Regions from separate parts of the Lentzea sp. NPDC003310 genome, predicted to be linked through region 4. Evidence: riboswitches for the same ligand, from Rfam matches in the RefSeq annotation. Region 4 holds a riboswitch; each other region holds the start of a gene.
What was found. A riboswitch is a leader RNA that binds a small molecule or an ion and turns the genes downstream of it on or off. The one in region 4 is predicted to bind cobalamin.
Positions count from the first base shown of each region.

Region 1: another riboswitch for cobalamin. It lies ahead of ABZX02_RS04620 (iron ABC transporter permease); the one in region 4 lies ahead of ABZX02_RS33680 (CbtB-domain containing protein).
Region 2: another riboswitch for cobalamin. It lies ahead of ABZX02_RS32705 (ribonucleoside-diphosphate reductase subunit alpha); the one in region 4 lies ahead of ABZX02_RS33680 (CbtB-domain containing protein).
Region 3: another riboswitch for cobalamin. It lies ahead of cobN (cobaltochelatase subunit CobN); the one in region 4 lies ahead of ABZX02_RS33680 (CbtB-domain containing protein).

Region 1 is NZ_JBEXNC010000002.1:427,487-434,834, forward strand. Features, by position in the region: gene ABZX02_RS04605 (S8 family serine peptidase) at 1-3,321, shown strand, start outside; gene ABZX02_RS04610 (3-isopropylmalate dehydrogenase) at 3,600-4,637, shown strand; gene ABZX02_RS04615 (YciI family protein) at 4,704-5,123, opposite strand; cobalamin riboswitch at 5,213-5,351, shown strand; gene ABZX02_RS04620 (iron ABC transporter permease) at 5,384-6,406, shown strand; gene ABZX02_RS04625 (ABC transporter ATP-binding protein) at 6,406-7,146, shown strand; gene ABZX02_RS04630 (ABC transporter substrate-binding protein) at 7,143-7,348, shown strand, end outside.
Region 2 is NZ_JBEXNC010000018.1:10,180-17,527, reverse strand. Features, by position in the region: gene ABZX02_RS32745 (class I SAM-dependent methyltransferase) at 1-394, shown strand, start outside; gene ABZX02_RS32740 (hypothetical protein) at 387-725, opposite strand; gene ABZX02_RS32735 (TIGR03086 family metal-binding protein) at 737-1,303, opposite strand; gene ABZX02_RS32730 (hypothetical protein) at 1,303-1,713, opposite strand; gene ABZX02_RS32725 (DUF998 domain-containing protein) at 1,638-2,345, opposite strand; gene ABZX02_RS32720 (SDR family oxidoreductase) at 2,426-3,166, opposite strand; gene ABZX02_RS32715 (LysR family transcriptional regulator ArgP) at 3,184-4,041, opposite strand; gene ABZX02_RS32710 (LysE family transporter) at 4,141-4,689, shown strand; cobalamin riboswitch at 4,887-5,089, shown strand; gene ABZX02_RS32705 (ribonucleoside-diphosphate reductase subunit alpha) at 5,197-7,348, shown strand, end outside.
Region 3 is NZ_JBEXNC010000013.1:260,415-267,762, forward strand. Features, by position in the region: gene cobM (precorrin-4 C(11)-methyltransferase) at 1-407, shown strand, start outside; gene ABZX02_RS27540 (cobalt-precorrin-6A reductase) at 404-1,105, shown strand; gene ABZX02_RS27545 (precorrin-2 C(20)-methyltransferase) at 1,077-2,543, opposite strand; gene ABZX02_RS27550 (precorrin-8X methylmutase) at 2,543-3,163, opposite strand; gene ABZX02_RS27555 (hypothetical protein) at 3,160-4,155, opposite strand; cobalamin riboswitch at 4,164-4,295, shown strand; gene cobN (cobaltochelatase subunit CobN) at 4,331-7,348, shown strand, end outside.
Region 4 is NZ_JBEXNC010000018.1:203,349-210,696, forward strand. Features, by position in the region: gene ABZX02_RS33655 (PAC2 family protein) at 1-66, opposite strand, end outside; gene metH (methionine synthase) at 115-3,654, shown strand; gene ABZX02_RS33665 (HAD family phosphatase) at 3,647-4,303, shown strand; gene ABZX02_RS33670 (SMI1/KNR4 family protein) at 4,300-4,833, opposite strand; gene ABZX02_RS33675 (CbtA family protein) at 4,887-5,642, opposite strand; gene ABZX02_RS33680 (CbtB-domain containing protein) at 5,651-5,839, opposite strand; cobalamin riboswitch at 5,893-6,025, opposite strand; gene ABZX02_RS33685 ((2Fe-2S)-binding protein) at 6,096-6,746, opposite strand; gene ABZX02_RS33690 (phosphoribosyl-ATP diphosphatase) at 6,855-7,118, shown strand; gene hisG (ATP phosphoribosyltransferase) at 7,135-7,348, shown strand, end outside.

The DNA.
Region 1 (7,348 bases), on a different contig from region 4:
GAAGGCACACACCTCGGTTGGGGCAACGTTGTGAAGAGACGATCGAGTTTGGTGGTGTTCTCTGCCATCACCACACTGCTGATCGCACCCGCCACCGCACAGGCGCAGAGCCCTGAGCTCGCGCAGCCGGTCAAGGGTGCACAGGGGTTGGACGCGAAAGCGTTGCACCTCAAGGTTTCTCCCAGGCTCAACGCCGCGGGCACGGTCACCGCGTTCGTCGCGCTCGACCGCAAGCCGGCCGTCGACGCGTTCGACGAGAAGAAGAGCCAGGGCAAGGAGGTCGCGAAGCAGGCCGCCAAGCAGGCCAAGAACGACACCTCCGCGACGGTGGACCAGGTCGTCGGTCAGCTGAAGAGCGCAGACACGCAGACCAAGGAGCTCTACCGCACGTCCAACGGCGTTCCCGGCGTCGTCGTGAAGGCCGACGCGCAGAAGGTGCGCGACCTGGCCCAGCGCAGCGACGTCCTCGCGGTCTACCCGGTCGTGCCGAAGAAGCGCCAGAACTCGAACGCGGTCCAGCTCACCAGGACCGTCAACGTCTGGCAGCAGTACGGCAAGCTCGGTGACGACGTCCGCGTCGGCATCATCGACACCGGCGTGGACTACACGCACGCGAACTTCGGCGGTCCCGGCACGGTCGAGGCGTTCAAGGCCGTCGACCCGACCAAGGCCGACCCGAACTTCCCGACCGCCAAGGTCGTCGGCGGCTACGACTTCGTCGGCGAGGCCTACGACGGCGAGAGCACCGACCCGGCGATCAACACGCCGAAGCCCGACCCCAACCCCATCGACTGCAACGGCCACGGCTCGCACGTCGCGGGCACCACGGCCGGCTTCGGTGAGAACGCCGACGGCAGCACGTTCAAGGGCGACTACACCAAGCTCGACGCCGCGAAGCTGAACGAGATGAAGATCGGCCCCGGCACCGCGCCGAAGGCCCAGATCTTCGCGCTCAAGGTCTTCGGCTGCGACGGCTCGACCAACGTCACCTCGCAGGCGCTCGACTGGTCGCTCGACCCCGACGGCGACGGCGACTTCTCCGACCACCTCGACGTGGTCAACCTGTCGCTCGGCTCCGACTACGGCGCCCCGGACGACCCCGACAGCCTCTTCGTGAAGAAGCTGTACAAGGTCGGCGTCATGCCGGTCTTCTCCGCGGGCAACGGCGGCGACCTCTACGACATCGGCGGTTCGCCGGGCAACACGCCCGAGGCGCTGACCGTCGCCTCCACGCGCGACTCGTACGTGCTGCGCGACGGCGCCGAGGTCAAGGGCCAGGGCCTCAAGCCCGGTCAGTACAGCCAGAACTTCACCGGCTACCTGGGTTACAACAAGGAACTGCCGGTCGTGAAGCTGACGCAGGCGGGCAACCTCGACGGCTGCCAGCCGCTCACCGACACCGTCGCGGGCAAGTTCGTCTGGCTGGAGTGGGACGACAACGACGCCACGCGTCGCTGCGGTTCCGGCGCGCGGGCCAACAACGTCCAGGCCGCCGGCGGCCAGGGCGTGCTCCTGTCGTCCACTTTGGAGAACTTCGCGGCGGGCATCGCGGGCAACGCGGCCATCCCGATGTTCCAGTTCACCGGCTCGGCCACCGCGGCGGTCCGTCCGGCGCTCGACGCGGGCACGCTGGTCGTCCGCCTCGCGGGTGACCTGCGCACCTCGACGGCGACGTACGACCAGTCCATTTCGGACACCCCGAGCTCGTTCACCAGCCGCGGCACCCGCAGCGGTTCGATCAAGCCGGACGTCGCCGCCCCCGGTGACACGATCTCGTCGACCGCCGTCGGTTCCGGCAACGACCGCCTGGTGATCTCGGGCACGTCGATGGCGTCCCCGCACGTCGCGGGCATCGCCGCCCTGGTCCGCCAGGCGCACCCGGACTGGTCGCTCGAGGAGGTCAAGGCCTCGATCATGAACACCGCCGGTGCGGACGTGAAGGAGAACGGCAAGACCTTCGCCCCGAACCGGGTCGGCACCGGACGCGTGGACGGCAAGTCCGCGCTCGACAACCAGGTCCTCGCCTACGTCGAGGAGGACAACGGCTACGTCAGCGCGAACTTCGGCGTCGTCGAGGTCTCGAAGCCGGTCGAGAAGTCCAAGACCATCAAGCTGGTCAACAAGTCCACGAAGTCCGTCGAGTACAAGGTCGGCTACACCGCGGCCACGACGATCCCCGGCGTGAGCTACGTGCTCTCGCAGGACAAGGTGAAGCTCAGCCCGCGCGGCGTCGCGAAGGTCAAGGTCACCCTGAAGATCACCGACCCGAAGGCCCTGCGCAAGACGGTCGACTCGACGGTCGAGCCGAACCAGCTCGACGTGCCGCGCCAGTTCCTCGCGGACGCCTCCGGTCGCGTGACCTTCACGCCGACCGCCGGCGCCACCGTGCCGCTGCGCCTGTCGGTCTACTCGGCGCCGAAGCCGGTCGCGGACATCAAGACCGCGTCCAGCCTCAAGTTCCCGGGCAACAGCAAGCAGGCCGTCCTCAACGTGTCCGGCAAGGGCATCGACCAGGGCACCGGCTCGCAGGCCTACCGCTCGCTGATCAGCGTCCTCGAGCTGCAGGCCCAGTCGCCGAAGCTGCGCGACTGCAAGCGCAACGTCACCGAGAACTGCGCGCTCAACGAGACCGCCAAGGGCGGCGACCTCCGCTACGTCGGCGCGGCCTCCACGGCCCCGCTCGCCAAGGCGCAGGGCAAGCCCGAGGAGGCGCTGCTCGCGTTCGGTGTCGCAACCTGGGGCAACTGGTACAACCTGGGCAAGAACACCATCCCGTTCGTCGACATCGACACCAACGGTGACGGCACCGCGGACTTCGAGGTGTACGCGACCCGCCTGACCGACACCGACCTGCTGGTCGCGACCACCGTGGACCTGAAGACGGGCGAGACCGTCGACATCCAGGGCGTGAACGGCCTGTTCGGCGACGTCGACGCGAACGTCCAGGACACCAACGTCGTCGTCCTGCCGGTGCTGCTGAGCGCTCTCGGCATCGACGCGACGAAGGACACGGCCCGCGTCTCGTACACGGTCGGCACCGCCGGCTACTACCCGGCGCCGGGCAACGCGAACAAGCTGATCGACGTGGTCGACCGCAAGCTGTCCTTCGACCCGCTCAAGCCGGGTCTGTGGGCGCAGGGCGGCGGCGACGCGGCGCTCTCGTACCTCGCGAAGCCGGGCACCGCGCTCGTCGTCAACAAGGACGAGGCCTCGCTGAAGGCCGACAGGTCCGACGGCCTGCTGGTGCTCAACCACCACAACGCCAACGGTGACCGCGCGTCGGTCGTCCTGGTGAAGTCCGGTGGGCGGGGCGCCTACTAGATCGGATGTTTCACGAGAGGCCCGGTTCTCCGCCAGGGGACCGGGCCTCTCGGTCTGTCACGGCCCGGAACTGCCTGCCGTCACCCCTTGACGCGACACCGTTCCTGCGGTCGAGTGACACTCGAAAGTTTGGTATGGGCCGTGTGGGTGTCCCGCAGTACGGGAGATAACACCCCGATGGGGTGTCCGGCATGCGGCGGACGGCCGCGATGCCGGTAGCCTTTCGCGTGAGGAAAATAGTCCCACCAATTGGGGACTGACACCTGGGAGGTGTGTGGATGCGGCTCGCAGTGATCCCAGGAGACGGGATCGGGCCCGAGGTCATCGCTGAGGCCCTGAAGGTCCTCGGTGAGGTCGTTCCGGCGGCCGAGATCACTCGCTACGACCTCGGCGCGGCGCGCTGGCACGCCACGGGAGAGTTGTTGCCCGAGTCGGTGCTGGGGGAGCTTCGCCAGCACGACGCGATCCTGCTCGGCGCGGTCGGCGACCCGTCGGTGCCGAGCGGAATCCTGGAGCGGGGCCTGTTGCTCAGGCTGCGCTTCGAACTCGACCACCACGTGAACCTCCGCCCTGCTCGTCTCTACCCCGGTGTCCGCAGCCCGCTCGCGGACCCGCCGGAGATCGACATGGTGGTGGTGCGCGAGGGCACCGAGGGCCCGTACGCGGGCAACGGCGGCCTGCTCCGCAAGGACACGCCGCACGAGATCGCCACCGAGGTCTCGCTGAACACCTCGTTCGGCGTCGAGCGCGTGGTCAGGGACGCCTTCGCGCGTGCCTCGAACCGCCAGCGCCGGCACCTGACGCTGGTGCACAAGACGAACGTCCTCACGCACGCCGGCTCGTTGTGGTCGCGCGTGGTGGAGGAGGTCTCGCTGCAGCACCCGGACGTCACCGTGGCCTACCAGCACGTGGACGCGGCGACCATCCACATGGTCACCGACCCGGGCCGCTACGACGTGATCGTCACGGACAACCTGTTCGGCGACATCCTGACCGACCTCGCCGCCGCCGTCACGGGCGGCATCGGCCTGGCCGCGTCCGGGAACATGGACGTCACGCGCCGCAACCCGTCGATGTTCGAGCCGGTCCACGGGTCGGCACCCGACATCGCGGGCCAGGGCATCGCCGACCCGACGGCCGCCGTGCTGTCGGTGGCGCTGCTGCTCGACCACCTGGGCGAGCACGAGGCGTCGCGCCGGATCGAGGCCTCCGTGGCGTTCGACCTGGCGACGCGCGACCACCAGTCGCCGGGCGCGACCTACGCGATCGGTGACCGGCTCGCGGCGCTCGTGTCGTCGAACGTGCGCACGGGCTGAGTTCTCCAAGGCACGTACTAAGGCCCCGGTCGAGTCGACCGGGGCCTTGGTGTTTCCGGAGGTGCGTCAGAGCTGGCCGTTGGCCTCACGCCACGCGCGCTCCTTCTGGATCCACTCGTTGTCCTGCGGGAACTCGTCGATGGTCGGCACGCGCCGGATCTCGGTCTTGAAGCCGGGGCCGGTCATCGGCATCCGCTTCGCCCACTCGACCGCCTCCTGGATCGAGGACACGTTGAGCAGGTAGAAGCCGTTGAACAGCTCCTTGGTCTCGCCGTACGGGCCGTCCGTGACGACCGGCGGCTCCTGCGAGTAGTCGACGACGACGCCCTCGGAGGTGTCGGAGAGCCCCTCCGCGGCGAGCAGCACGCCGGCGCGGATCAGCTCCTCGTTGTACGCGCCGACCTCCTCCAGCATCTTGTCGAAGTCGAACTCGCCCATGTTGGCGAAGGCCTCGTCGGTGGCGCGCATGATCAGCATGTACTTCACGGTGTGTCTCCCTGGATGTCTCTCGTTCGGTGTCGTCCACAGGTCGAACGGGCGCGGTGCCGGATCGACATCACACCCGAGAAATTTCCGAACTTTCTGTTTTCGCAGGTAGGGTCACTGAAGTCGTGCGTGGGGGAAGACCGGTCTGAGTCCGGCGCTGACCCGCAACGGTAGGTCCCCCGAGCCGGGGGACGAGCCCGAACACCCGCGTGCGATGCCCCAGGAACTCCGATTCCGCCGTGGACTGCGGGAAGGACCAAGTGATCTCCAAGATCAGCGCGCTCGTGGGCGTGCTCGTCGTCAGCATCGTGGCCGGCGTGGCGCTCGGCCCCGTCTCCGTGCCGTTCGGTGTCACCACCGAGCTGCTGTGGGAGGCGCTGACCGGCGGCACCGTCCCCGCCCACCTCGCCGGGCAGTACCACATCGTCTGGGACATCCGGCTGCCCCGCGTCCTGCTCGCCGCCGTCGTGGGCGCGGGACTGAGCGCGGTCGGCGTCGCGATCCAGGCGATGGTTCGCAACGCGCTCGCCGACCCGTACGTGCTCGGCATCTCCTCGGGCGCGAGCGTCGGCGCGACGGCCGTGGCGACGATGGGGATCCTGTCCGGCCTCGGGGTCTACGCGCTGTCGGTCGGCGCGTTCGCCACCGGACTCGGCGCCACGGCCCTGGTCTACATCACCGCGCGCACGAGCCGAGGGCTCACACCGCTGCGGCTGGTGCTGACCGGGACCGCGCTGGCGTACGGGTTCTCCGCCGTGGCGATGCTGCTGGTGTTCCAGGCGCCGCACGGGGAGGCGGCGCGGGCGGCCATGTTCTGGCTACTCGGCAGCCTCGGTGGCGCGACGTGGACGGCACTGCCGATCGCCGCCGCCGTGACGGTGCTGGGCATCGCCTACCTGATGACCAGAGCCCGGCAGCTGAACGCGCTGGCGATGGGCGACGAGACCGCGACGACGCTCGGCGTGCCCGTCAACCGGTTCCGCACGCACCTCTTCGTCGTGACCGCCGGCATCACCGGCGTGCTCGTGGCCGTCAGCGGCGCGGTGGGCTTCGTCGGGCTGATGCTGCCCCACCTCACCCGCATGGTCGTGGGCGCGGACCACCGCAAGGTCCTCCCGCTCGCGCCCCTGGCCGGGGCGTCGTTCATGGTGTGGGTCGACGTGGCCGCGCGGATGCTCGCGGCACCCGAGGAGCTCCCGCTCGGCGTCATCACGGCCGCGATCGGCGTGCCGTGCTTCATCTTCCTCATGCGCCGCAAGAGCTACGTGTTCGGAGGACGTTGATGCGCGTCGACATCGAGCAGGTCACCGTCCGCGGCATCATCACGGACATCACGCTGCACGCCGAGGACGAGGTCGTCGGGATCGTCGGCCCGAACGGCAGCGGTAAGTCCACGACGTTGCGCTGCGTCTACCGCGCCCTGAAACCGGACGTGGGCGCCGTGCTGCTCGACGGCGTCGCCGTCCACAAGCGACAGCACGTCGCCCGCGACCTCGCGGCCCTGTCGCAGGAGTCCCAGGTCGAGTTCGACTTCACCGTCGCCGAGGTGGTGGAGATGGGCCGCCTGCCGCACGAACGCGACTCCGTCCGCGACCGCCGCGTGGTGACCGACGCACTGGACACAGTGGACGTCGCGCACCTCGCTCCGCGCAGCTTCCTGAGCCTTTCGGGCGGTGAACGCCAGCGCGTGCTCATCGCCCGCGCGATCGCCCAGGAACCCCGCGTGCTCGTGCTGGACGAGCCCACCAACCACCTCGACATCCGGCACCAGCTGGAGGTGCTGGCTCTCGCGCGCGACCTGGGCGTCACGGTGCTCACCGTCCTGCACGACCTGAACCTCGCCGCGTCCTACTGCGACCGCCTGCACGTGCTCGACGAGGGGCGGCTGGTCGCCTCCGGCACACCGTCGGAGGTCCTCGTCCCCGAGCTGGTCGCCAAGGTTTTCCACGTCACCGCGCACGTCGTGCGGCACCCGACCACGGGAGTTCCCCAGCTCCTGTTCGACCAGGAGGTCACCCCTTGAGAACCGCACTCGTCACAGCCGCCCTGCTGCTCGTCTCCGGCTGCGGCGCCACGGTGGCCCAGGACACCTCCGCCACCGACCCGGTGACCGTCACGAACTGCGGTCAGCAGGTCACGTTCGACCGCGTGCCGTCCAAAGTGGTCACCAACGACACCGGCATCACCGAGATGATGTTCGCGCTGGGCCTCAAGGACCGCATGGC
Region 2 (7,348 bases), 190 kb from region 4:
CGGCAACGTGGCACAGGTGTTCCTCGGTGACGACTGGGAAGAGACGCTCCGCGGCGTGCACGACGCGCTGCGGCCCGGCGGACACCTCGTGTTCGAGACGCGGCGTCCGGAGGCGAAGGCGTGGGAGGGCTGGGCGGAGACCACGCACCGGGTCGTCGGCGGCGTCGAGGAGGTGCGGGAGATGCTCGGCGTGGACCTGCCGTTCGTGTCGTTCCGGCACACCTACCGGTTCCCGGACGGCACGGAGATCGCCTCGGACTCGACGCTGCGGTTCCGTTCCCGCGCCGAGGTCGAGGACAGCCTGGTGACGTGCGGGTTCGCCGTCGTGGACGTGCGCGACGCCCCGGAGCGGCCGGGCCGCGAGCACGTGTTCCTGGCCCGGCGGGTCAGCTGACGAGCGCCGGCTGCTTCCACGCCCGCACGAGCCACGGCAGGATCCGCGGCAGCCGGTCGGCCACGACGTCGTGCAGCACGAGCACCAGCCGGCCGGACCGCTCCGGCCCGGCGTCGAGCCACACCACGTGCATCAGGACGCCGGCCTGGAGGTCGAGTCCCGCCTCCGCCTCCGCGAGGGCCGCGGTGGTGGTGGCGGCGGGATCGGCGACCTCGTGGTGCGCGAAACCGCTGCGGCGCAGTTCCGGGTGCAGCTGCACCAGGGACTCCATGGCGGTGGCCAGGCGTCCGACGCCCAGCCCGGCCCGGACCTGCACCGTAATGGCTCTCACGTCAGGTGACCCTAATCGAGGCTCCAGGCGGGATCCCGTCCACTGAGTCCCAGGACACGGTCGAGCAGAGGAGCGTTCGCGTCGACCTCCACCGCGGCGCCGAAGAGCGAGCCGTCGCGGTCGTCCGGGCCGATCGACGACACGAAGCCGTGCACGACCTGGAGCAGGCCCTCCTCGACCTCGAACGGCTGACCGGTGGCCTTCGCGAGGTCCCAGCCGTGCAGCACGATCTCGTCCAGGGCCACGGCGGCCGCGACCTCGCCGGGCAGGTCGACACCGCCCGCGCGGGTCATGCCCTCCCACGCCGCCGGTACCTGCCAGGCCTGCGCCAGCTCGGCCAGCCGGGCCGGCACCGACTCGCGGAAGTCGAGCGGCAGCCGGGCCGCGTCGCCGGACGCCGTGCCCTCCAGCGGCGTCTTGCGCGCCGCCATGGTGAACGCGACCGACAGGCCGTTCACGTGGTCCAGCAGGTCGCCCACGGTGTAGTCGGGGCACGGGGTCGGCGCCTTCAGGTCGCCGTCCGTCACGGTGCGCACCAAGCCCGCCAGCCTGTCGGCCGCGGGGGTCAGGTCGAACATCAGTAGCCGTCTCCTCCCCAGAACTGCTCTTCCAACGTGTCCGCGGTGCCGGCGAGCAGCTGGAGGGGGTCGGTGAACTCGTGGATGTCGAGGTCCTTGAGCGGCAGCGAGTGCCGCACCACGACGTGGTCCCCCATGATCGCGAGGCCGCAGGCGACGGTGGAGTTGCCCACCTCCGCCAGGACGTCGTGCAGGTTCACCTGCGACGCCAGCCCGCACGGGGAGGCGATCTGCACCCACTCGTGCATCTTGTCGAGCACTTCCCGGACGATGATCACGACCTGCGTGCGGTCGTCCTCGTCCTCTTCGACGTCCCCGAACGTGAAGAGGATCCTCAGCTCCTCGTCCTCGTCGTGGATGACGTCGTACTCGGCGCGGACGTAATCCGCGAGGTCTCCCCAACTCGCCATGGCGCAACCCTACTGGCCGCGATGGCCCACAGCCCGACGACGAGCACGGCGAGCACCTCGGCCGCGAGCAAGATCCTCTCGATGTACCCCAACGGGAACACGCGCCACCACCGAACGTCCGAGACCATGCTTAGCGCAATGGCGTAGAGCAGCGGCATGAATGCGACAACGCTCAACAAACCGGACACCATCGTCCACCGCGCGTGTCGCCCCCACACGTGGTGCCTCAGCCACGGCCGGGCGAGCGCGATGATCGCGATCGGCAGGCTCACGAACGCGACCATGCTGCCGAACCGGTGGATGCTGCCGCTGAGCTCGTTGGTGCCCATCGCCCAGTTCGTCTTGGGGAAGATCACCACGAGGACCAGGCCGAACGACCACAGGGCCAGCGCCACCGCGCCGACCGACCGCCACCGCGCCACGCCCTTGTGGACCAGCACGCCGAGGATCGCGAGCGACCCGGCCGCGAGCAGCACGACGGCCACGTCGAAGACCGGCCGGTAGTCCCCCAGCGCGTACTCGCTGATCGTGCGGCGCAACGGCCCGACGGTCAGGTCCAACGTCCCGACCAGGGCGATCGTGACGACGACGGCGAGCGAACCGCCGGCGGCGGCGAGGCGAGGTATCAGCACATAACGGACAACGCCCTGGTCGGCGGCAGGGGTTCCGCGATTCAGGAACCCGACAGGTTCGGCCCAGGAAGTCGACAGCCTCAGCTCAGGATCGCGCCGCACGTGATGTTCACCTGGGTTCCCGTCAGGGTGCGGCCCCAGTCCGAGGCCGCGAACACGGCGGCCCGGCCCACGTCGTCGAGGGTCGCCGCCCTGCCGAGCGCGGTCTGCCCGACGATGTCGGGTTCGACCTGGTCGCGGAACTCCCCCGGGATCGACTCGGGGATGCCGCCGGTCTGCAGCGTCACCGCGCGGACGCCGTGCGGCCCGAGCTCGGCGGCGAGCTGCCGGCGCATCGCCTCGACCGCGTCGAACGCCGTGACCAGGCCGCCGAGCTGCCAGCGCCGGTGCACCTGGCCGTCGCTCGTGCCGCCGAAGAACAGGATCACGCCGTCCTTCTGCCGGATCATGTGCCGGGCGGCGGCGCGGGCGGTGAGGAACTTCGAGCGGACGTTCGTGACGACCGGGCTCAGGTAGTCGTCGACGCTCATCTCGTGCAGCGCCGTGCCCTGGACGTCGTTGTCGGAGATGACGTTGACCGAGATGTCGATGCGGTCGAGCGTGGCCGCGTGCTCGTCCACGCCGCGTTCGTCCAGGGCGTCGACCACGGCGTAGCGGACGCCCAGCTCCTCGGCCTTGGCCTTGAGCGGCGCCTCGGTGCGCGCGGCCAGGTGGACCTCGGCGCCCGCCGCGCTGAACGCCTTCGCGATGGCACCGCCGATCGTGCCCGCGCCGTAGATGACTGCGATCTTCCCGTCGAGGTTCATCGGTTCGCCGGTCATGCCAGGCAGGCTAACCGCTAGCGCAACGCCTCGCTCGCTTCCGCCGCCACCGCCTCCGCGACGGCCGTCAGCGCCGGCGAGTCGAGCTTCCACTGCTGCCAGTACAGCGGCACGGAGATGGTGCGGCCCGGCGCGAGGTCGACCAGGCCCTCCTGGAGCTGTTGCGGCGGCACCATTCCCCACCCGAGGCCCGCCACGATCGCCCGCACGTACACCTCCGACGACGGCACGTAGTGGCGGTGCTCCGACGCGCCCCGCCCGCGCGTCAGCGTGCGCACGAACCGGTCCTGCAGGTCGTCGTTGCGGTCGAACACGACGACGGGCGCGTCCGGCAGCCACGACTTGAGCGGGCCTCGCGCATGTCGCTCCACAAAGGACGCGGGAGCCATTGCGGCGTAACGGATCTCGCCGAGCTTGCTCACCGAGCAGCCCGCCACCGGCTCGCGCGAGGACGTCACCGCGGCCATCACCAGGCCCTGCCGCAGCAACGCCGTCGTGTGGTCCTGGTCCTCGCGGTGCAGGTCGAACGAGATCCGCAGCTCCGGCGAGACCCGTTGCAGGGCGGGCAGGAACCACGTGGCGAGCGAGTCGGCGTTGACCGCGATCGGGACCCGCACCACGGCGTCCTCGCCCAGGGCCGCGTCGAGGTCCTGGTCCAGCGCGAGCAGTTGCCGACCATAGCGGACCAGCACCTCGCCGGACGGCGTAAGCCGAACCGGCCGGGCGCGCACCAGCAGCACGCGCCCGGTTCGCTGTTCGAGCGCCTTGATGCGTTGCGAGACAGCGGAAGGGGTGACGTGCAGCGCCGTCGCGGCGGCATCGAACGTGCCCGCGTCGACGACCGCGAGCAGCGTCCGCACCAGGTCCAGGTCCATCACGAGCGCTAATGCTACGTAAGAATCTTTAGCTGGTCTCATCAAGACGGCGTCAATACCGTGGGCCGGGTGACTGACCTGCTGCTCGGCTTCGGCACCATGATGACCCTGATAGTCGCGATCGGCGCGCAGAACGCTTTCGTGCTGCGCCAAGGACTTCGACGCCAGGCGGTCGCCAAGGTCGTCGCCGTGTGCGCGCTGTCGGACGCGATCCTGGTCGCCGTCGGCATCGCCGGGTTCGGAGCACTCGTCCGCGCGGTCCCGCAGGCGATCACGATCGCCGCCGTCGTGGGCGGGATCTTCCTGCTGGGGTACGGGTTCCTGGCCGCGCGCCGCGCGCTGCGGCCGTCCGCGCTGCACACCGGCTCCGAGCCCAGCGGCCGGCCCGTGCTGACCGCGCTCGCGCTCACGTGGCTCAACCCGCACGTCTACCTCGACACGGTGCTGCTGCTCGGGTCGATCGCGGCCGGTCGCTGGCTCTTCGGGATCGGCGCGGTGACGGCGAGCATCACCTGGTTCGTCGCCCTCGGCTTCGGCGCGCGGCTGCTCAGCCCGCTGTTCGCGAAGCCACGCTCGTGGCGCGTCCTCGACGGCCTGATCGCCGCCGTGATGATCACTCTCGGGGTGACCCTGATCGCCGGCTGGTGATCATCACGAGCACCGCCGCGACGGCCAGGGCGCCACACGTCACGGGCGCCGCCGTCCCGACGAAAAGGGACGCCGAAGCGAGCCCCGCGCTGACCAGTGCACCGAAGACGACCCGAGGCCGAAGATCACCCACGTTTCCGACCCTAACCCACGACACGCGCATGTTGGGTGGTGATCCAGACCCCACCACCACATGTAGTATCTGCCGCGCTGGTGGTTCACCGACCCGTTCGGTGAGGCAAGAGGGAACCCGGTGCGAACCCGGGACTGCCCCGCAGCGGTGAGTGGGAACGAAAGCCGTCAACCAAGCACTGGGTCAGCCGACCTGGGAAGCGACGGCCGGTAGGCGTTGGAAGTGCGCCCACGAGTCCGAAGACCTGCCACTGGTGTGCGCGCAAGCCTGCGCGCACGACACGGTGCCCCGAGGGAGGGCGGCTGTGTGCACCGGTGGCGTCGGCCGCCGGCGCGCGCACGCGTTCACCCTCGGCCTGCTCGCGAGGAGAGAGCGTGCCCGACCGCCTTTCAGTGGTCATCGACGAAGCCTGCGCCGACCTGCCCACCGCGTCGGCCGAGGCGGTTCTGGCCGAGACCAAGCGCAACCTCTACCACGGCATCACCGACGACGAGCTCGCGCTCGCGCCGATCATGGCCGCCCGCACGATGGTCGAGCACGACCCGGCCTACTCCTACGTCAGCGCCCGGTTGCTGCTGGACAAGCTGCGTGCCGAGGCCTGCGGAGAACCCCTGTCGCACGCCGAGATGACCGAGCGCTACCCGGCGTACTTCGCGTCGTTCGTGCGTTCCGGCATCGAGTTCGGCCAGCTCGACCCGCGCCTGGAGTCGTTCGACCTGGCCCGCCTGGGCGACGCCCTGAACGCGTCACGGGACCTGAACTTCCAGTTCCTGGGCATGCAGACCCTGTACGACCGCTACTTCCTGCACCACGACGGCCGCCGCTACGAGCTGCCGCAGGCGTTCTTCATGCGCGTCGCCATTGGCCTCGCGCTGGAGGAGGACGACCGCGACGCCCGCGCCATCGAGTTCTACGAGCTGCTGTCGTCGTTCGACTTCATGTGCTCGACCCCGACGTTGTTCAACTCGGGCACCACGCGCCCGCAGCTCTCGTCGTGCTTCCTGACCACCGTCGATGACGACCTCGCGGGGATCTTCCACGGCATCAGCAACAACGCGCTGCTGTCGAAGTTCGCGGGTGGGCTCGGCAACGACTGGACACCCGTGCGCGGGATCGGCGCGCACATCAAGGGGACGAACGGCAAGTCGCAGGGCGTGGTGCCGTTCTTGAAGATCGCGAACGACACGGCGGTGGCCGTGAACCAGGGAGGAAAACGCAAGGGCGCGGTCTGCGCGTACCTCGAGACCTGGCACATCGACGTCGAGGAGTTCCTCGACCTGCGCAAGAACACCGGCGACGAACGCCGCCGCACCCACGACATGAACACCGCGAACTGGGTCCCGGACGAGTTCCTCCGCCGCGTCCGCGCCAACGGCCAGTGGACGCTCTTCTCCCCCGACGAGGTCCCGGACCTGCATGACGCGTTCGGCACCGAGTTCGCCGACAAGTACCGCGCCTACGAGCAGAAGGCGGACAACGGCGAGATCAAGGTCTTCCGCCGGTTGCCGGCCGTCGACCTGTGGCGGCGCATGCTGACCATGCTGTTCGAGACCGGTCACCCGTGGATCACGTTCAAGGACCCGTGCAACCTGCGGTCGCCACAGCAGCACAGCGGTGTCGTGCACTCCTCGAACCTGTGCACCGAGATCACCCTGAACACCGCGGTCGACGAGGTCGCGGTCTGCAACCTCGGCAGCGTCAACCTCGCGCAGCACGTCACGGACCAGGGCATCGACCACGCGCGGCTCGCGAAGACCGTTCGCACGGCGGTGCGGATGCTCGACAACGTGATCGACGTGAACTACTACACGATCCCGGAAGCGAAGAACTCCAACCTCAAGCACCGGCCGGTCGGCTTGGGGCTGATGGGTTTCCAGGACGCGCTGTTCACGCTCGGTACGCCGATGGCGTCCCAGGAGGCCGTCGAGTTCGCGGACCGGTCCATGGAGGAGATCAGCTACTACGCCATCGAGGCGTCCGCGGACCTCGCGCAGGAGCGCGGTGCCTACCAGTCCTTCGACGGGTCGTTGTGGAGCCAGGGAATCCTGCCGATCGACTCGGTCGAGATCCTCGCGCGGACGCGCGGCGAGGGCGAGCTGGAGCAGAACCGCGAGTCCACGCTGGACTGGGCGCCGGTCCGGGAGAAGGCCCGGCGCGGCATGCGGAACTCGAACGTCATGGCGATCGCGCCGACCGCGACCATCGCGAACATCACCGGCGTCACCCAGTCGATCGAGCCGCTGTACCGCAACCTGTACGTGAAGTCGAACATGTCCGGTGACTTCACGGTCATCAACCCCGACCTGGTGCGGGCGCTCAAGCAGCGCAAGCTGTGGGACGAGCGGATGATCTCGGACCTCAAGCTGCACGACGGCAGCCTCGGCGCGATCGACCGGGTGCCGCCTTACCTGAAGGCGTTGTACGCCACGGCGTTCGAGGTCGACAGCTCGTGGCTGATCGAGGCGGGCAGCCGCCGGCAGAAGTGGATCGACCAGGCTCAGTCGCTGAACCTGTACCTCTCCCAGC
Region 3 (7,348 bases), on a different contig from region 4:
CGTTCGCGGCCGCCGCGGCGTCGTTGCAGCGCGAGCTGACGGTGCCGGGCGTGGGGCAGACGGTGATCCTCACGCGCACCTCGCAGCGCGCCACGCCGATGCCGGACGGTGAGGACCTGGACACGCTGGGTCGCAGCCGCGCGACCCTCGTGCTGCACCTGGCCGTGCAGCGGATCAACGAGGTCGTCGCCGAACTCGTGCCGAACTACGGGCTGGACTGCCCGGTCGCGGTCGTCGCCTACGCCTCCCGCGAGGACGAGGTCGTGCTGCGCGGGACGCTCGACGACATCGCCGCGCAGGTCGCCGCCGCCGGGATCAAGCGGACCGCGGTGATCATCGTGGGACGGACGCTCGGCGCGACCCAGTTCCCCGACAGCCACCTGTACTCCGCGACCCGCGTTCGATGATCCTGATCCTCGGCGGGACCGGGGAGGCGCGCGAGCTGGCGTCCCGCGTGCCTGCCGTCTCCTCGCTCGCCGGCCGGGTGAGCAACCCCGCTCTTCCCGCCGGCGAGGTGCGGATCGGCGGGTTCGGCGGTGTCGACGGGCTCGCGCAGTGGTTGCGCGACAACGATGTCCGGGCCGTGGTGGACGCGACGCACCCGTTCGCGCGGCAGATCACCGCGAACGCGTACGAGGCCTGTTCGCGGGTCGGCGTGCCGCTGCTGATCCTGCGGCGGCCGGGGTTCACGCCGGTCGAGGGCTGGCACTGGGTGGACAGCGTCGCCGAGGCCGCGGCGAACCTGCCCGGCGAGCGGGTCTTCCTCACCACCGGGCGGCAGGACCTGGCCGAGTTCGCCGGGTGCCCGCAGTGGTTCCTGGCCCGCATGGTCGAACCGCCGGAACCCCCGCTGCCGCAGCGGATCGAGGTGCTGCTGTCGCGCGGACCGTTCACTGTGGACGGTGAGCTGGAGCTGATGCGGTCGCACCGGATCGACGTGCTCGTCACCAAGGACAGCGGTGGTTCGATGACGTCGGCCAAGCTGGAGGCCGCGCGTCAGCTCGGGATTCCTGTGGTGATCGTGCGCCGGCCACCGCTCCCGCCCGCGGAAGTGGTGGCCGACGTCGATGCCGCTGTCAGGTGGTTGGGTACCGCCGGGGCGTGAACACGACGCCCTGCGGCGTCACGATCGTCTGCGACGAACCGATGATCAGCAGGCACCGCATGTCGATCGTGGCCGGGTCGAGCGCGCCGAGCGTCAGCACCCGGATCTCCTCCTCCGGGCCGCCGACGTCGCGGCCGACGACGACCGGGGTCTGCGGATCGCGGTGCTGGAGCAGCAGATCGCGCATGTCCGCCACCTGGTGGGTGCGCGCCTTCGACGCCGGGTTGTAGATCGCGATCACCAGGTCCGCCTTCGCGGTGGCGGCCAGGCGTTCGGCGATGACGTCCCACGGCTTGAGCCGGTCGCTCAGGGAGATCACCGCGTAGTCGTGGCCCAGCGGCGCGCCGGCCTTGGCCGCCACGGCGTTCGCCGCCGTCACACCGGGGATGACGCGGACCGGCACGTCGGCGGTCTCGGCGGCGACCTCCAGCACGGCGGTGGCCATCGCGAAGACACCGGGATCGCCGGACGAGACCACCGCGACCCGCGCACCCTTGCGGGCGAGGTCGAGCGCGAACGCCGCGCGCTCCGACTCCACCTGGTTGTGCGACAGGTGCCGCTGCTGGCCGGGCCGCTGCGGGACGCGGTTCAGGTAGGTGCTGTAGCCGACCAGCTCGTCGGCGGCCTCCAGCTCCTGACGGGCTTCCGGGGTGAGCCAGGCGCGGTCGCCCGGACCGAGGCCCACGACGACGACCTCACCCTTGGGCTTCGGCGGCCGAGACTGGCTCGGCAGCACGGCGATCGAGAAGTACGGCACCGACTCGGGATCGACGTCGGCCAGCGGCGCCATCTTCTGGCGCTTGCCGGTGGCGCGCTCGACGTACCAGGCGCCCTCGAGCCGGCCGGACGCCTCGAGCGCCTCGCGGACGTTGCCGAACGTGCGGCCCAGCTTGAGGATCGCGGCGCAGTCGGTGTCGGCGATCCGGGCGGCGAGCTCCGCGGGAGGCAGCGTGCCGGGCAGGATCGTGAGGACCTCGTCGCGTTCCACGAGCGGAGTGCCGAGAACGGCCGACGCGCCGCTCACCGACGTGACGCCGGGGACGACCTCCCACTCGTAGCGGTCCTTGAGGCGCTTGTGCATGTGCATGTAGGAGCCGTAGAAGAACGGGTCCCCGGCCGCGAGCACGACGACGTCGCGGCCGGCGTCGAGGTGCGCGGCCAGCTTGGCGGCGGCCTCCTCGTAGAAGGCGTCGATCTCACCCTGGTAGTCGTCGGTGTCCTCGGTGGTGACCGGGTAGACGAGCTGCTCGACGATCTGCGGGTTCGGGTCGTCCTGCGTGCGGAAGTACGGCTCCGCGATGGTCTTCGCGATGCTGCGGCCGTGGCGGGCGCTGTGGAACGCGACCACGTCGGCGTCGTGGATGAGCCGTGCGGCCTTGACCGTCACGAGTTCGGGGTCGCCGGGACCCACGCCGACGCCGTAGAGCTTGCCCGTCATCACTCTTCCTCGCTCGCGATCGCGTTGATGGCCGCCGCCGTCATGGCGCTGCCGCCGCGCCGGCCGCGCACCACCAGGTGCTCCAGATCCGTTGCGGCCAAAGCATCTTTGGACTCCGCCGCCCCGATGAACCCGACCGGGATGCCCAGCACCGCGGCGGGCCGCGGCGCACCGGCGGCGATCAGGTCAAGAAGGTGGAACAGTGCGGTGGGGGCGTTGCCGATCGCGATCACGGCACCGTCGAACCGGTCCGCGAGCAGTTCCAGGGCGGCGGCGCTGCGCGTGTTGCCGATCGTCTTCGCCAGCTCGGGCGTGCGCGGGTCCTGGAGGAAGCAGAGGACCTCGTTGTCCGCGGGCAGGCGGCGGCGGGTCACGCCGGACGCGACCATGTTGGCGTCGCACAGGATCGGCGCGCCGGCCCGCAACGCCGCGCGGGCGTCGCGGACCACGTTCGCCGAGAACGCGACGTCCTGCGGCAGGTCGGTCATGCCGCACGCGTGGATCATGCGGACGACGACCTTCGCGACGTCGTCGGGGAACCCGGTGAGGTCCGACTCCGCGCGGATGGTGGCGAAGGACTGGCGGTAGATCTCAGCCCCGTCCTTGATGTACTGCGTCAACGGATCTCCTCGTAGCCGTCGCCCGTCGCGACGAACTCGATCACTTCCCCTGCCGGGCGGCCGCAACGGCGGGCACACCCCGACCAGTGCACCGGGAGGGTGTGCGGGGTGCCGAGCCACGCCCGTGCGTCGGCTCGTACGTCGGACAGCGATTTCGCGCAGCCGGGGCGTCCGGTGCAGGCGCTCACGCCGTGCCACGGCGAGGCCGGGTCGGTGATGAGGCCGGCCGTGTCGGTACCGGCGGGCACCACGAGGCTGCGCCACGGCGTGAGGCGGAGCGCGACGCCGGGAAGCTGCGCGGCGTCGAGGCGGCCGAGCGGAACTCCCGGGGTCAACGGTGAAGGTGCGACAGGGGTCACAGCGGGCGTGACGCGCGGGGCATCGGAGGCGCCGAAGTGCGCGGTGATCTTTCGCACACCGTCGTCCACTTCGGACAGGCGCCAGGCCGCGCCGCGCAGCCGCTGGAAGAGGCGGGCGGCGGACAGGACGGCGGCCACCGGGTCGGTCACGCGGACGCCGGTGTCGCGGCCCGCGAGCAGCAGGACGAAGCCGCCGTCCGCGTCGCTGACCAGCCCGAAGTCCCCGCCGAGGCCGCTCACCGAGTGCCCGACCGTGAGCAGGAAACGGCCCGGCAGCGCGGCCAGCAGGGGGTCCGCGCACAGGGCCGCGTCGATCTCGTCGACGAGCTCCTGGTTGTCCTCCAGCGGCGCCGCGATGATGTTGCGCATCCGCTCGTGCGTGGCCGACGGCAGCAGGCCCGCCGCGGCCAGCCGCGCGCCCAGTTCCACGCCGTCCGCGAGTCCCCTGATCTGGAGGTTCGCCCGCGAAGTCAGTTCCACTGAACCGTTTCCGAGCTCGGCGGCCGCGACCCGCACGACGTCCCACTGAGCAGCGGAAAGAGTGCCGCCGGGCACCCGGATGCGCGCCAGCCCGCCGTCGGCTGCCTGGTGCAGCTCGACGGCGCCGGGGCAGGCATCCGGGTGACTACGCATAGGTCGGACTGTAACCCGCCGGTTAGGGTGAGCCCGAACGACGAAGCGCAGGAGGAAGCCGGTGCGAATCCGGCGCGGTCCCGCCACTGTGACCAGCACCGCTGGGAGTCAGGAACTCTGCTTCGGCCGTGACCCGCAACCTGGGGCGAGGACCCCACGAGGGATGGAGCCCTGCGTGATCCTGCTGCTGTCGACCTCCGACACCGACCTGCTGTCGGCGCGTGCGAGCGGTGCCGAGTACCGCCTCGGCAACCCCGCGAGACTCACCGTCGAGGACCTGCCCGCGCTCGTCGAGGGCGTCGACCTCGTGCTCGTGCGCATCCTCGGCGGCCGCCGGATGTGGGAGGAGGGCCTCGACTGGCTGCTCGCCCACGGCCTCCCCGTCGTCGTCCTCGGCGGTGAGATGCAGCCGGACGCGGCGTTGATGGAGCTGTCGACGGTGCCCGGCGGCGTGTGCGCGGAGGCGCACCTCTACCTCGCGCACGGCGGGCCGGCGAACCTCACCGAGCTGCACAAGTTCCTCTCCGACACCGTGCTGCTGACCGGCCACGGCTTCGCGGCACCGCAGGCCACGCCGACGTGGGGCGTGCTGGAGCGCGAGGCCTCGGACGCCGAGGGCCCCACGGTCGCGGTGCTCTACTACCGCGCGCACCACGTCGCCGGGAACACGGCGTTCATCCACGCCCTGTGCGACGCGATCGAGGCCAAGGGCGGCAAGGCACTGCCGGTCTTCTGCTCCTCGCTGCGCACCGCCGAGCCCGAGTTGCTCGACACGCTGCGCCAGGCCGACGCGCTCGTCGTGACGGTGCTCGCGGCCGGTGGGACGAACCCCGCCAAGGCGTCCGCCGGTGGCGACGACGACGCGTGGGACGTCGGGGCGCTCGCCGAGCTCGACGTACCGATCCTGCAGGGGTTGTGCCTCACGTCGAGCCGCGACACGTGGGATGAGAACGACGACGGTCTGTCTCCTTTGGACACCGCGACGCAGGTCGCGATCCCCGAGTTCGACGGCCGGATCATCACGGTCCCGTTCTCCTTCAAGGAGATCGACGAGGACGGGCTCACCGTCTACGTCGCCGACCCCGAGCGGGCGCTGCGCGTTGCGGGCATCGCGGTGCGGCACGGGCGGTTGCGGCACATCCCGACCAAGGACCGCAAGGTCGTCGTGATGCTGTCGGCCTACCCGACGAAGCACTCGCGCATCGGCAACGCGGTCGGCCTCGACACGCCCGCGTCGACCGTCCGGCTGCTCAAGGCCATGCGGGAGCACGGGTACGACATCGGCGACGAGCTGCCCGGCGTCGACGAGCTCGACGGCGACAAGCTGATCCACGCGCTGATCGCCGCCGGCGGCCAGGACGCCGACTGGCTCACGCAGGAGCAGTTCGAGAGCAACCCGATCCGCATCGCCGCGGCCGACTACCGCGAGTTCTACGAGACTCTGCCGGACGACTTCCGCGAGTCGATGCAGGAGCACTGGGGCGAGGCGCCCGGCTCGTTGTTCGTCGACCACTCGAAGTCGAAGGACGGCGAGATCGTGCTGGCCGCACTGCGGTCCGGCAACGTCGCGGTGATCGTCCAGCCGCCGCGCGGGTTCGGCGAGAACCCCATCGCGATCTACCACGACCCGGACCTGCCGCCGTCGCACCACTACCTCGCGGCGTACCGGTGGATCGAGTCGAACTTCGGCGCCGACGCCGTCGTGCACGTCGGCAAGCACGGCAACCTGGAGTGGCTGCCCGGCAAGACCGTCGGCATGTCGGCGTCCTGCGGCACGGACGCGGCGCTCGGCGACCTGCCGCTGATCTACCCGTTCCTCGTCAACGACCCCGGCGAGGGCACGCAGGCCAAGCGCCGCGCGCACGCCACGCTGGTCGACCACCTCGTGCCGCCGATGGCCCGCGCCGACAGCTACGGCGACATCGCGCGCCTGGAGCAGCTGCTCGACGAGTACGGGAACATTTCCGCGATGGACCCGGCCAAGGTGCCGGCGATCCGCGCGCAGATCTGGACGCTGATCAAGGCCGCGAAGCTCGACCACGACCTCGGCATGGAGGACCGGCCGCACGACGCGGAGTTCGACGAGTTCATCCTGCACGTCGACGGCTGGCTGTGCGAGGTCAAGGACGTCCAGATCCGCGACGGCCTGCACATCCTCGGCGAGGCGCCGACCGGGTCCGTCCGCGTCAACCTCGTGCTCGCCATGCTGCAGGCGCGGCAGATGTGGGGCGGCCAGGTCGCCGCGCTGCCCGGTCTGCGCGAGGCGCTCGGGCTCACGACCACGGGCCGTGAAGACGTGGACGCCGTGGAGGAAGAGGCCCGCGCGCTCGTCCAGGCGATGGAGGACGCGGGCTGGGACCGGTCCGCCGCGGCGGGTCTGCACGAGTCGGAGGACGTGCGGAAGATCCTGGAGTTCGCGGCCGTCGAGGTCGTGCCGAGGCTCGCGCGCACCACCGACGAGATGACGAACGTCCTGCACGCGCTGGACGGCGGCTACATCCCGGCCGGCCCGTCCGGTTCCCCGTTGCGCGGCCTGGTGAACGTGCTGCCGACCGGCCGCAACTTCTACTCGGTCGACCCGAAGGCCATCCCGTCGCGGCTCGCGTGGGAGACCGGTCAGGCGATGGCCGACTCGCTGCTGGAGCGCTACCGCTCCGAGAACGACGGCGAGTGGCCGCCGTCGGTCGGCCTGTCGGTCTGGGGCACGTCCGCGATGCGCACGGCCGGCGACGACATCGCCGAGGTGTTCGCGCTGCTCGGTGTCCGGCCGGTGTGGGACGACCAGTCGCGCCGCGTCACGGGCCTCGAAGTCGTGTCCCCGGAAGAACTGGGCAGGCCGCGCATCGACGTCACGGTCCGGATCTCCGGGTTCTTCCGCGACGCCTTCCCGCACGTCGTGTCCCTTTTGGACGACGCCGTGCAGCTGGTCGCGCACCTGGACGAGCCCGCCGAGCAGAACTTCGTGCGCGCGCACATGCTGCGCGACCTGGAGGAGCACGGCGACCAGCGCCGCGCCACGCTGCGCGTCTTCGGCTCCAAGCCGGGCGCGTACGGAGCGGGCGTGCTGCCGCTGATCGACAGCCGCAACTGGCGCGACTCGTCCGACATCGCCGAGGTCTACGCGGTGTGGGGCGGGTACGCGTACGGGCGTGGCGTCGACGGCGTCGCGGCGCGCGAGGACATGGAGTCGGCG
Region 4 (7,348 bases):
GATCGGAGCCGTGAGCGGGATGCGCGGGTTCGAGGGGGTCGGGGATTCCTGGGACGGATCGTTCACGGCGCCAGACTACGGGTTCGGCCGGTCAACTCACCGTAGGCTTGGCCCATGCGTGATCGCGGAGCGTCGCCGTTGCTGGAAGCGCTGGTGAACCGGGTCGTCGTCGCCGACGGGGCCATGGGCACGATGCTCCAGGCCGCCGACCTCTCCCTCGACGACTTCCGCGGTCTCGAGGGCTGCAACGAGATCCTCAACGTCACCCGCCCGGACGTCGTGAAGGCCGTGCACCGCGGTTATCTCGAGGTCGGGTGCGACGCCGTGGAGACCAACACGTTCGGTGCGAACCTCGCGAACCTGGCCGAGTACGACATTCCGGACCAGATCTTCCACCTGTCCGAACGCGGCGCGGCTCTCGCGCGTGAGGTGGCGGACGAGTTCGCCTCGCCCGGACAGCCCCGGTTCGTGCTCGGCTCGGTCGGCCCCGGCACGAAGCTGCCGACGCTCGGCCACGCTCCTTATGCGACGTTGCGCGACGCGTACGTGGAGCAGTGCCGCGGCCTGCTGGCCGGCGGCGTGGACGCGATCATCGTCGAGACCTCGCAGGACCTGTTGCAGACCAAGGCGTCCGTGATCGGCGCCAAGCGCGCGATGGCGGCCGAGGGCCGGGAGGTCCCGGTCATCGCGCAGGTGACCGTCGAGACGACCGGCACGATGCTGCTCGGCTCGGAGATCGGTGCCGCGCTGACCGCGCTGGAGCCGCTCGGCATCGACCTGATCGGCCTGAACTGCGCCACCGGGCCCGCCGAGATGAGCGAGCACCTGCGGACGCTCGCGAAGCACGCGCGCATCCCCCTCTCGGTGATGCCGAACGCCGGCCTGCCCGAACTGGGGCCGCACGGCGCGGTCTACCCGCTGTCGCCGGAGGAGCTGGCGCAGGCGCTGGCCGGGTTCGTCACCGAGTTCGGCGCGCGGCTCGTCGGCGGCTGCTGCGGCACGACGTCCGAGCACCTGCGCCAGGTCGCCGACGCCGTCCGCGACCTCGGCCCGTCCGCCCGCCGCCCGCGTCCGGAACCCGGCGTGTCGTCGCTGTACCAGGCCGTGCCGTTCACCCAGGACGCGTCGGTGCTGATGATCGGCGAGCGCACGAACGCCAACGGCTCCAAGGCGTTCCGCGAGGCGATGCTGGCCGGGAAGTGGGAGGACTGCGTCGAGATCGCGCGCGACCAGACGCGCGAGGGCGCCCACCTGATCGACCTCTGCGTCGACTACGTGGGCCGCGACGGCGAGGAGGACATGCGGGCGCTCGCGTCCCGGCTGGCCACCGCGTCGACGTTGCCGATCGTGCTCGACTCGACCGAACCCGCGGTGCTGCAGGCGGGTCTCGAGTGTCTCGGCGGGAGGTGCGCGGTCAACTCGGTCAACTACGAGGACGGCGACGGCCCGGACTCCCGGTTCCAGAAGATCATGCGGCTCGCCTCCGAGCACGGCGCGGCCGTGGTGGCGCTGTGCATCGACGAGGAGGGCCAGGCCCGCACCGCGGAGTGGAAGGTGCGCGTCGCGGTCCGGTTGATCGAGGACCTGACCACCAACTGGGGCCTGCGGACCAGCGACATCATCGTCGACTGCCTGACGTTCCCGATCTCCACCGGCCAGGAGGAGGTCCGCCGCGACGCCGTGGAGACGATCGAGGCGATCCGCGAGCTCAAGCGCCGTCATCCGGACGTGCGCACGACTCTGGGACTGTCGAACGTCTCCTTCGGACTCAACCCGGCCGCGCGCCAGGTGCTGAACTCCGTGTTCCTGCACGAGTGCGTGCAGGCGGGTCTCGACACCGCGATCGTGCACGCGTCCAAGATCGTGCCGATGGCGCGCATCCCGGACGAGCACCGCGCGGTGGCGTTGGACCTCGTGTACGACCGGCGCCGCGAGGGCTACGACCCGTTGCAGCGGTTGATGGAGCTCTTCGAAGGCGTCACCACGAAGTCGAACTCCGCCTCGCGCGCCGAGGAACTGGCCGCGCTGCCGTTGTTCGAACGGCTGCAGCGCCGGATCGTCGACGGCGAACGCACCGGCCTGGAGGCGGACCTGGACGCGGCGCTGGACGAGCGGCCGGCGTTGCAGATCATCAACGACACGTTGCTCGCGGGCATGAAGACGGTCGGCGAGCTGTTCGGCTCCGGCCAGATGCAGCTGCCGTTCGTGCTGCAGTCCGCCGAGGTGATGAAGACCGCGGTCGCGCACCTGGAACCGCACATGGAGCGCTCCGACGACGGCGGCAAGGGCCGCATCGTGCTCGCCACGGTGAAGGGCGACGTGCACGACATCGGCAAGAACCTCGTCGACATCATCCTGTCCAACAACGGCTACGAGGTCGTGAACATCGGCATCAAGCAGCCGATCACGTCCATCCTCGACGCCGCCGAACGGCACCGCGCGGACGCGATCGGCATGTCCGGCCTGCTGGTCAAGTCGACCGTGATCATGAAGGAGAACCTGGAGGAGATGAACTCCAGGGGAGTCGCCGCGCGCTGGCCGGTGCTGCTCGGCGGCGCCGCGCTGACCCGCGCGTACGTCGAGAACGACCTGACGGAGATGTACTTCGGTGACGTCCGCTACGCCCGCGACGCGTTCGAGGGCCTGCGGCTGATGGACGCGATCATGGCGGCCAAGCGCGGCGAGGCACCGCTGGTCGACCCGGAGGCGGAGGCCAGGGCGGCGGAGCGCAAGGCCCGTCGCGAACGGTCGCTGCGCATCGCGGCGGCACGCAAAGCCGTTGCGGCGCAAGAGGAAGTCGCGACCGGCCGCTCGAACGTGGCGGCGGACAACCCGATCCCCGTGCCGCCGTTCTGGGGCAGCCGCGTGGTGAAGGGCATCCCGGTCGCGGAGTATTCGGCGCTGCTGGACGAGCGGGCGACGTTCATGGGCCAGTGGGGCCTCAAGGGCGCGCGTGGTGCCGGCCCGACCTACGACGAGCTGGTCGAGACCGAGGGCCGCCCGCGCCTGCGCTACTGGATGGAACGCCTTGCCACCGAAGGTGTTCTTGCCCACGCCGCCGTCGTCTACGGCTACTTCCCGTGCGTCTCCGACGGCGACGACCTGATCGTTCTGGAGGAGCCGTCGGTCGAGTCGGCTGAGCGCTTCCGGTTCCGTTTTCCGCGCCAGAAAAGGGATCGACGCCTCTGCCTGGCCGACTTCTGGCGCTCCCGGGACGTCGGCGAGGTCGACGTGATCGCGTTCCACCTCGTCACCATGGGCCAGCCGATCGCCGACTACGCGAACGAGCTGTTCGGCAAGAACGCGTATCGTGAGTACCTGGAAGTCCACGGACTGGGGGTCCAGCTCACCGAAGCGCTGGCCGAGTACTGGCACAAGCGGGTCCGCGAGGAGCTCGTGTGGCCGACCGGTGGCACCGTCGCCGCCGAGGACCCCGCCGCCGTCGAGGAGTACTTCAAGCTCGGCTACCGCGGCGCCCGGTACTCGTTCGGGTACGGAGCCTGCCCCGACATGGAAGACCGCAGGCGCGTCGTCGAACTCCTGGAGCCCGCCCGCATCGGGGTCTCGCTGTCCGAGGAACTCCAGCTCCACCCGGAACAGTCCACCGACGCCTTCGTGGCGCATCACCCGGAGGCGAAGTACTTCAATGTCTGATCCGCGCGCGGTCCTGTGGGACATGGACGGGACGCTGCTGGACTCCGAGAAGCTGTGGGACATCCCGCTCTACGAGTACGCGGAGAAGCTCGGCGGGGTGCTGTCCCTGGAGACCCGCGAACGCATGGTCGGCAGCAACGTGCCCACGACGATGCGCCTGCTGTTCGGCGACGTCGGCATCGAGCCGACCGAGGCGGACATGGCCGACGGCGCCGCGTGGATCCTGCGCCGCACCGAAGAAGTCTTCCGCGCGGGCCTGCCGTGGCGTCCGGGCGCGCAGGAGGCGTTGCGCGCCGTGCGTTCCTCCGGCGTGCCGATGGCGCTCGTGACGTCGACCGAGCGGGGACTGACCGAGGTCGCGCTGGACACGATCGGGCGGGACCTGTTCGACGTGACCGTGTGCGGCGACGAGGTGGACGGGCTGAACAAGCCGCTGCCCGAGCCGTACCTGAAGGCGGCGCGGCTGCTCGGGGTGGACGCGGCCGAGTGCGTCGCTGTCGAGGACTCGCCGACCGGGGTGGCCGCCGCGGTGGCGGCGGGGTGCACGGTGCTGGTCGTGCCGTGCGACGTCGCGGTGGAGGCGGGGGAGCGGCGGATCTTCCGCGACTCCCTCGTGGGCGTCGACCTCGAGGTGCTGAAGGCGCTCTAGACCCGCCGCCAGCCGAGCCTGCCGTCACGCACCTCGGGCACGTAGACGGAGGTCGTGAAGAACTTCGCCGCGTCCGCGTGTCCGCGCAGAGCCGGTGCGCCGGTGTCGAGGGAGTCCGCGATGTCGGTGAGCATCGCGGTCAGGCTCGGCCAGAGCGACGGCAGCCTGCTGCCCTCGTCCACGTCCCACGCGCGGACGCACCCGGACTCCGGACCCGGACGTTCGTCGACGAACAGGTAGTCGCCCATGTCATCCGCGGCGATCGGGACGAACTCCGGCAGGAAGACTCCCGACGTCGCGCCGGCCGGTTCCGTCTCGACTTCGAGGTGCGTGCTCTTCCTGTTTCGCGTTCGCTGCGAATCTTCTGGGGACAACGGGGTGTACCGCGCTGGAATCAGGTTCTCCGCACCGGTGAGGCGCCAGAGGCCGGTGGTCGCCGGATCGGCCGTGATCTGGTCGAAGGTGCGGGATGCGTTGACGCGCAACCAGTTGTGGATGCGTTCCCACGGTTGAACACCGTTCCCCGTCATCCCGACATGATGTCGCGCCGGAGGCGGGGTGGCCTCGCGGCCACCCCGCACCGTCAAGCGACGACTGCCTTCTCGACGGACTTCGCCCTGCGCGTGGCCGGGTCGACCAGCAGGCCGAACACCACGCCGATGCCCACGTAGAGCGTGGCCAGCTGCGCGAGCGAGCTGAGGCGGAACTGCCACAGCACGGTCACCGGCATGTCCGCGGGGATCGTGTCCGGCGGCGCGGGGAACGCCAGCAGCACCACCGCGCCGGCCGCGACCACCGCGAGCAGCACGGCCGTCGCCCGCACCGGTGCGGACTGCTCGCGCAGCCGCTCGGCGAGCCACGACGCGCCCCACACGATCACCAGGCCGGCCACCACCACGCCCAGGTACAGGGCGGTGCGGTAGTTCACCGTCTCCGGGTCGCCCACCGCGGGCGGGTTGGCCGGGTACTTGAGCCACGGCAGCAGCGCGACGGCGCCGAAGACCGCGGCACCGAACGCGACGCTGCGCGTGAACGGCGTGCTGCCGGTGAACCAGCGCTTCGACAGCGCGTAGGCCGTGGCGAACACCAGGCCCACCGCGATGCCGACGATCACCACGCCGAGCATGCCGCCCACGACCTGGGCGCCGCGGCTGACGAGCTCTTCCCCGCCGCCGTGGGAGTGGCCGGTCTCTTCACCGGCGGGTGCGCGAGCCTCCTCGACCGCGAGCGCGGCCCGGATCGGGATCTCGGTCACCAGGAGCTGCACCAGCGCGGACGCGACGCCGGCGATGCCGCCGGCCGCGATGCCGCGCAGTGCGATGGACTTGTAGGTCGTCATCCGCGTGGTCAGTGGCAGGGGACGCCGAGAGCGTGGCGGCCGTCGTGGAAGAACTCGTGCAGCAACTCGGAACCCGCGCCGAGCGCGAGGCCGTTCTCCTGCAGGACCAGGTAGGTGACGATCAGGCCGAGCAGTGAGACGGCGAAGGCCCATTTGGGCACGCGGACGGCGGACAGGCTTGCTGCGGGGCTCGTCATGACGGGCTCCTCCATACCTCGTGGAAGGTCAACTCTCCTTGCGGCGCCGCAGCCGGTCTCCTGACTCCCGGATCAACGCTGCCCCCGCGTCTTCCCAGTTCCGGCGGGAACCAGTGACGTGCTCGGCGGGGATCGCTTCCCGGTCACAGTGGCGAGGACCGCGCCGGATTTCCACCGGCTTCCCGTCACTGCGGCGCGTGCACCGTAAGTTGAGCGGCCCGTTAAGCACAACCGGCCATAAGAGTTGTTGCGTTCCTCACTTCACGAGTGGGCAGTCGCCACACTTCCCACCTGCGGCGACGCGGTAGTAAAGACAACAGCTCCGGCGCCGGAACCCGAGTTCGCCGGGGAAGCTCAGGAATTCTCCGGCTTCTTCGAACGGCGGCGCGCTCATGAGCCGTTCGCCCCGTTCTTCCGCTTCCTCCGCCGTGAGCATGCGTGCGCGCACAACCATTTTCAGCGCGCCCGCGACGTTCGACATCGCGTTGCCCCACAGCAGTCCGCGCGCCACGGGCGTGACGGACTGGATGGCCTCCACGACCGGTGCGAGTGCCTCGGCCGGTGGCGGCCCCAGGCGTGGCTGGTCGATGCGCACGCTCAGGCCGTTCGCCGGGTGGTGGTGCCACCAGAGGTTCTCGGGGCGGACGTCGATCGGGATGTTCGCGGCCGTGAGCGGGCTGAGCAGGCGGGCGGTGTAGCTGAGGAAGAACAGGCTGGCGGCGACGCGTGGTTCGTCGGCTTTGTACCGGATCGCGATGGCGTCGATGGTGGTCTTGAGGGCGGGGCCGTCGAGAAGTGCCGTTCCCGGCAGCCAGAAGTCGTCGGGGCGGCCCACGTCGAGGGCGAAGAACGGGTTGATGCCGCGCACCCGGCGCAGCGCTGCGAGGACCTCCGCGAACTCCGACACGGAAGTTCACGCTACCGGGTGTCCATGCAGGACAGATCACGTCCACCGCCTGGGACAGATGTGACCGCGGTGTGGACCGGGGTCGCCGGGATGGGAGGATGTGGAGCCGTGAAGACCTTCGATTCCCTGTTCGCAGAGCTGACCGAACGAGCCGCCACCAAGCCGGAGGGATCCGGCACCGTCGCCGCGCTCGAGGCCGGGGTCCATGCGCAGGGCAAGAAGGTCCTGGAGGAGGCGGGCGAGGTCTGGATCGCCGCCGAGTACGAGTCCGACGAGAAGCTCTCCGAAGAGATCTCGCAGCTGCTCTACCGCCTCCAGGTGCTCATGCTGGGCCGTGGGCTCACCCTCGAAGACGTGTACAAGTACCTCTGACGGAAAAGACTTCGACATGCTGCGCGTTGCAGTCCCGAACAAGGGCGCGCTCGCCGAACGCGCCTCCGCCATGCTCACCGAGGCCGGCTACCGGCAGCGGCACGAGCCGCGTGACCTGACCGTGCTCGACAACAACAACGAGGTCGAGTTCTTCTTCCTGCGTCCCAAGGACATCGCGATCTACGTGGCGTCCGGCGACCTCGACCTCGGCATCACCGGCCGCGACCTGG